3 regions of the uncultured Planococcus sp. genome follow, and region 1 is predicted to be linked to each of the others. Evidence: riboswitches for the same ligand, from Rfam matches in the RefSeq annotation. Region 1 holds a riboswitch; each other region holds the start of a gene.
The links. Region 1 has a riboswitch for lysine ahead of Q0785_RS15565 (Na+/H+ antiporter NhaC family protein). Riboswitches for the same ligand answer to the same signal wherever they lie in the genome.

Region 2: another riboswitch for lysine. It lies ahead of Q0785_RS13220 (aspartate kinase); the one in region 1 lies ahead of Q0785_RS15565 (Na+/H+ antiporter NhaC family protein).
Region 3: another riboswitch for lysine. It lies ahead of dapA (4-hydroxy-tetrahydrodipicolinate synthase); the one in region 1 lies ahead of Q0785_RS15565 (Na+/H+ antiporter NhaC family protein).

The regions. Positions count from the first base shown of each region.
Region 1 is NZ_CANMXD010000011.1:36,646-38,916, reverse strand. It holds gene Q0785_RS15570 (bifunctional UDP-sugar hydrolase/5'-nucleotidase) at 1-983, shown strand, start outside; lysine riboswitch at 1,055-1,236, shown strand; gene Q0785_RS15565 (Na+/H+ antiporter NhaC family protein) at 1,344-2,271, shown strand, end outside.
Region 2 is NZ_CANMXD010000008.1:165,715-167,985, reverse strand. It holds gene uvrC (excinuclease ABC subunit UvrC) at 1-1,129, shown strand, start outside; lysine riboswitch at 1,167-1,341, shown strand; gene Q0785_RS13220 (aspartate kinase) at 1,465-2,271, shown strand, end outside.
Region 3 is NZ_CANMXD010000009.1:21,090-23,360, reverse strand. It holds gene Q0785_RS13565 (STAS domain-containing protein) at 1-151, shown strand, start outside; gene dapA (4-hydroxy-tetrahydrodipicolinate synthase) at 202-1,092, opposite strand; lysine riboswitch at 1,222-1,400, opposite strand; gene Q0785_RS13555 (class I SAM-dependent methyltransferase) at 1,506-2,117, shown strand; gene Q0785_RS13550 (neutral zinc metallopeptidase) at 2,177-2,271, shown strand, end outside.

The sequences.
Region 1 (2,271 bases):
CTTCCCATATAATTCGTACGATGAATGGAACCCGTATCGGGCTGGTCGGTGCGACTGCAGAATTTACTCCATTCTACCGCAAATTGGGCTGGCAGATAACAGACGCGAAAGAGTCGATCATCCAGGCAGTAAAAGAAATTGAAGGACAGGTCGATCTGATTATCTGTCTGTCGCATCTTGGCATCAAAGAAGATGAATTGTTGGCAGAGCTTTGCCCACAGATCAACATCATCCTGGGAGCCCATACGCACCACGTTTTCCATGAAGGAAAATGGCTGGGAGATACACTGCTTGGTGCTGCGGGGAAATTCGGCTTTTACATTGGCCAGATTACTGTAGAGGAGAAGTTCGGTAAATCCTCAGCGCAGCTGATTGAGACTTCCAGGTTGCGTGAAGTGGAAAAAGGCTTTGATGATTTTTTGGTGGAGCAAGGGAAAAACCAGATGGATGAGCTGGTTTTTCAAAGTACAAAACTTCTGAAAGCTGAGTGGTTTAAGGATTCCGAACTTGGTGCTTTATTCGGAAAAGCGCTGATAGAGTTTGCCGGAGCAGACTGTGCTTTGTTCAATGCAGGAATCTTTATGGAAGACATGCCGAAAGGTGCCCTGACACGCTATGATTTCCACAAAATGCTGCCGCACCCCATTAACCCCTGCCTTGTCGAATTAAGTGGAGCGGAATTGAAGGAAATCTACCTGCAATCCCTGAATTCGGAATGGCCACAGCTCGAGTTGAAAGGAATGGGATTCCGGGGTGTAGTATTCGGCAAAATGATTCATATGAATATGGAGATCATCGAACACCGATTTTACATCAATGGACAAGTGGCGGTGCACGATCGAATTTATCGCTTGATCACTTTGGACATGCTGACGTTCGGCTATTTTTTCCCAAGCTTGAAAAGAGCTGCGAAAACGTATTTCATGCCTGAGTTTCTGAGGGATGTCTTCAGTCAGTATTTTCATAGCAAAGCCTTGAAGTAGAGGGAATGTTCAGAGTATATCCGCATTTGATTTTGTTTTAATTTTGAGCTATGCTAACAAAGAAATATATATTGGTGGGTAGAGGCTGCAGAACTGATCAGTAGGATGCGCGAGTTTGACCGCGTTGAACGCATCTGAAAGGGAGTTTTGCCGAAATTCATTTTCCGAGGTCTAAGGAAATGGATTGGGGTCATTCTGAACAAGAATGTCACTGTCATTTAAGCGCAAGCTAAAATGGAGAGCTACAGGGTTGTTTGATGTTTACCGCACAGACGAATTGTAGAAGGCTGACTTATCCAACTGGAGAGGTCGGCTTTTTTTTTCTCATTTTTCACCCATCAAAAACTAGGAGGAAGATTCATGGAGAATACGATTTTTTCGATTTTGCCGCCGATCATCGCCATCGTAATGGTGTTGCTGACTCGCCGCGTATTGTTATCGCTCGGTACGGGTATTGTTGCGGCAGCAGTAATTCTGACATGGTTTGCACCAATTGCAGCCTTGCAGGAGCTAGTCACATCATTCGCTATCATTTTTTGGGACGGAGGCTTTAACGCCTATAATGTCTTTATCATTCTTTTTCTGTTATTGCTGGGCATCATTACAGCATTCGTCAGCCTGTCGGGAGGAAGCCATGCTTTTGCTGAATGGGCTTCTACACGCATTAAGTCCCGCAGAGGAGCAAAAGTTCTGACAGTGGTTTTGGGCATGGCCATCTTCATCGATGACTATTTCAATGCACTCGCAGTCGGGCAAGTAGCGCGTCCGATTACGGACCGTTACAAAGTATCACGTGCGAAACTTGCATACTTCATCGATTCGACTGCTGCACCGGTCTGTGTGGTCTCTCCAGTATCGAGCTGGGGTGCTGCCATCATCGGTATCATTGCAACCATCTTAGCCGGCCAGACCTTCGTGGAATATTCCGCGCTGGAAGCTTTTCTTTGGATGGCACCAATGAACTTCTATGTTGTCGCTTCATTGGCTATCGTCTTCTTTGTCGCTATACGTGATGTCGATTTTGGAGAGATGAAGAAACACGAAGTGTTGGCGATCACCAAAGGACAGCTTTTTGATCCTGAAAAAACGATCCCCGGTGAAATGAAAGAAGATTTTCCGTCGCATACTCACGGACATATGAGAGACTTGTTGCTTCCGATTCTTTTGTTGATTATCGGAACGGTAGGTGCGATGATTTGGACTGGCTATCAAAATGCCGGACAAGTATTCGATATCTGGCTGATTTTCGAAAATACCGATGTACCTGCTTCTTTATTGGCCGGAGGGA
Region 2 (2,271 bases), on a different contig from region 1:
CGACCAAATTTCCATGATTGAAACCGTGATGGAAAAACAGAAGATGGCGATGAACGATTTCACCAATCGCGACGTCTTTGCCTATGCAGTCGATAAGGGCTGGATGTGCGTACAAGTCTTTTTTGTGCGTCAAGGCAAACTGATTGAACGCGACGTTTCGCTGTTTCCGCTCTATCGGGATCCAGAAGAAGAGTTTTTGACGTTTCTGGGCCAATTTTATGAAAAGGCCAACCACGTCAAGCCGAGTGAAATTCTGTTGCCGGAAGCGGATGATCCTGAGATGTTGAAAGAATGGCTTGGAGTCCGTGTACTGGTTCCCCAGCGCGGCAAGAAAAAAGATTTGGTGGCGCTGGCTAAGAAAAATGCCGAAATTGCCATTAAAGAGAAATTCCAGCTGCTCGAGCGCCAGGAAGAACGGACAATCGGTGCCTGCGTAGATCTGGGAGAAGCAATGAACATCGAAACGCCTTTGCGCATCGAAGCATTCGACAACTCCCACATTCAAGGAGCCGATGCGGTATCTGCGATGATTACATTCATCGACGGCAAGCCTTCCAAAAAGGATTACCGGAAATACAAAACACGCAATGCTTCCAAGCCCGATGATTATGCGGCCATGCGCGAAGTTATCCGCCGCCGCTATTCACGGGTCCTGAAAGACGGTCTGCCTTTGCCGGATCTGATCGTCATCGATGGAGGGAAAGGCCAGATGGAGTCGGCGCGCGAAATCCTGGAGGACGAACTCGGTTTATCGATACCGATTGCGGGACTGGCGAAAGATGCAAAGCACCAAACTTCCCAATTGCTGTATGGGTCGCCTGCTGAAGTTGTGCCGCTCAAGCGGACCAGTGAAGCTTTCTATCTGATGCAGCGGATTCAAGATGAGGTCCACCGTTTTGTCATTACTTTCCACCGTCAGCTGCGCGGCAAGAATTCGATCCAGTCGGCGCTCGACGGTCTTGAAGGAGTCGGACCGAAACGCAAACAGCAGCTGCTGAAGCATTTTGGATCTGTCAAGAAACTCAAAGAAGCCTCTGTGGAAGAAATCAAAGAGGCCGGAATGCCGGAAGCGCTGGCGTTGTCCATCAGTCAGCATTTTGGGGAAGACACATTGCCAAGTGAATCTTAACGTGTTATCGTAATAGAATAATTGAATCACTTGGAAAAGTGATGATAGAGGCGCGAACGTCAATAGTAAGCATTCGGAGATTTGCAGAATCTGAGATGAATGGTGAAAGGGGCGGTCGCCGAAGTTTGCGTGTTACTGCTGTTGCGCATGCTGGTTCTGCATTTAAGAAATGCAGAGCTGTCAGAGTCAATCTCTGGAGGGCTATCTCACATGGACGTTTTTCGTACATGATGAAAGAGGTAGTTTACCGTGGTTGCGGTGAACTGCCTTTTTTTGTGGCCGGCTTTGCTGCCGGTCATAGTGAGGGCCACATACTAAATGTGGGAGTGGATGAAATGGAAACGATCGTCATGAAATTTGGAGGGACGTCTGTCGCAACTCCGGAAAAGATCATCGGAGTGGCTGAACGGGCCATCCGTGAAAAAGAAAAAGGCAAACGGGTTGTCATTGTCGTTTCGGCTATGGGTAAGACGACCGATACGCTGCTGGGGCTGGCCGGGGAAATTTCTTCTGAACCGCCAAAGCGGGAAATGGATATGCTGCTGGCCACTGGTGAGCAGATCACCATTTCGCTCTTGGCAATGGCTTTCAAAAAGCTGGGACATGAAGCCTTATCTTTTACCGGTTGGCAGGCGGGTATCGAAACAGAATCCGTGCCCCGCAATGCACGCATTGAACAAATCCATACAGATCGTCTTGAACGTGTATTGGAAAATGGCTATTTTTGTGTGGTGGCCGGTTTTCAGGGAGTCGATAAAATCGGCAATATCACCACTCTCGGCCGAGGTGGATCTGATACGACGGCTGTTGCACTGGCCGCAGCTTTAAAAGCGGAGAAATGCGAAATTTATACAGATGTCAACGGTGTCTATACATCGGATCCCCGGTTTGTCACAGGTGCACGCAAGCTGGAACAGATTTCCTATGACGAAATGCTGGAACTCGCCAATTTGGGGGCAGGAGTCCTGCATCCGCGCGCAGTCGAGTTCGCAAAAAACAATCATGTACCATTATCCGTCAGAGCAAGTTATTCAAATGAGCCTGGCACAATCATACAAGAGGTGATCACTGTGGAGAAAAACTTAATCGTCAGAGGTGTTGCATTTGAACCGGGAATCGCGCGTGTGACCGTCACTTATAAA
Region 3 (2,271 bases), on a different contig from region 1:
CCGGTCGCTGAAGCTGGTCGGTGTACGCTCGGTTCTAACCGGCATCCGTCCGGAAATTGCCTTGACACTCACGGAAATCGGAGTCGATTTGAAGGACTTGGAGATTGGCGGCAGTTTAAAGCGCATGCTTCACCAGATGAATATCAATTGACCCCTAAATAAAAACGCTGAAGCCTAAAGGCTCCAGCGTTTTTTAGGTAGTCAGTTTGTTACAGCTTCAGAATGAAGATCAGGCAAAGACTTGCGTAAAGTGACAGTTTCTTCTTCAGTCAATGGAATCATCGGCAAGCGTACACCGCCAACTTCCACACCCTTCATGTTAAGTGCTGCTTTGACCGGAGATGGATTAGGTGCGGCGAACAATGCTTTCATCATCGGGACCAGTCTGCGGTGAATAGCGGCAGCAGTGCTCACATCGCCTGTTTTGAAGCTGGTGATCATGTCCTGCATATCGTTGCCAATGACATGCGCGGAAACTGAGACGATGCCAGTACCGCCGATTGACAGCATCGGCAAGGTCAGGCTGTCATCGCCGCTGTATACAGAAAATGTAGCCGGTGTTTTTTCGATGATCTCTGCAGCTGCGTCCAAGTCTCCACTCGCTTCTTTGACAGAAACGATATTGTCGATCTTGGACAAACGAATGATTGTCTCTGTAGACATATTGACCACACTGCGGCCTGGGATGTTGTACAGCATGACAGGGAGGCTTGTTGACTGGGCGATTGCCTGGAAATGCTGGAACATGCCTTCCTGTGAAGGTTTGTTGTAATAAGGCGTGACGAGCATGATCCCATCAACGCCTGTTTCTTCAGCCTGTCTCGTCAAAGAAATGGAAGCGCGTGTATTGTTGGAGCCGGTTCCTGCAATTACCGGAATCCGTCCGGCGACTGTGTTGACGGTAAACTCAAATAACTCCACTTTTTCCTCTGACGATAAAGTTGGGGATTCTCCTGTTGTGCCTGCGACGACAAGGCCGTCTGAACCGTTTGCGATCAAATGCTCTATCAGTTTTTGTGTTGCCGGAAAATCGATTTCTCCATGTTGGTCGAATGGCGTCACCATTGCTGTAATTACTTGGCCGAAATTCATAATGAACACACCCTTTTCTAATTTTTGTCGAAACTTAGAGGTGAGGGGCCAGTCAGGAATAAACAAAAAAAGCAGCAACGAGGGGGTCCCGTTGCTGCAGTAGAAACAATGTTTAACATTCGTTCCTGTGCATCAGATAGCCCTCCATATAGTTTCCTATATGACAGTCCTGCATTTATTGAATGCAGACCCAGCGCACGGAAAAATGAGATTTCCGCCACTTCGGCAAATCCCCCTTTCGGCAAACGTCAATGGATCTCATCATCCTCGTTTTGCGTACTGATGGTTTTTGCGCCTCTATCCTACTCCTTAAAAGCTGGAGCAAGAAATATTTAATTAGCTGTACTATAACAAATTCTCTTGTAAATTGCAAGACGAAAAATGTAAAATCTTATGAAAAGGGAGGAGTTCGGATGAATGAGCAGTCACATGACCGTCGGCTGAATATTGTAACTGCAGGAAATCAGCAGGGTTTCACGGATTCGCTGCACCATAACCGGTATGAACCAACTCCTTATGAGCTGTTGGACAGGCTGTTCGATAAGTACAGCTTGTCTCCTGGAGACCGGCTGGTGGATGTGGGGGCTGGAAAAGGCCGTTTGAACTTTTATGCCCATCATCTATTTGGTGTGGAAAGTGCGGGCATTGAGATGAATCCGGTATTCTACGCCGAAGCTTTGGAGAACAAAAAGCACTATGCAAAAAAACATAAAAGCGCTGAAAAGAGCATTGCCTTCTATAATTGCCTGGCACAGGATTATCCGATCGATGCGCGGGACAATAAATTTTATTTCTTCAATCCATTCTCAGTGCAGGTATTCATCAGTTTTATTAACGACGTTTTGCGCTCTGCCGAAACAAATCCGCGGATGGTGGAACTGATTTTGTTTTTTGCTCCACAGGAATACAACGATTTCCTGGAAAACAGTACGGCCTTTGAGTTAGTGGAGGAAATTCAGCTGCTTGGTTTCCATAAAGAGCCACGCGAACGTTTTTTAATATACCGACTGCCACATATGGATTAGAAGTAAGGCAATAATGGGTATGTTTTAACTAAAAACAAATTTGAAGCGGGGGAACCTATATGGAATGGAAAGGCAGAAAAGCCAGCAGGAATGTTGAAGACCGAAGAGGGAAAGGCGGGGCCATGGTTGCAGGCGGCGGCATCGGCGGCATCTT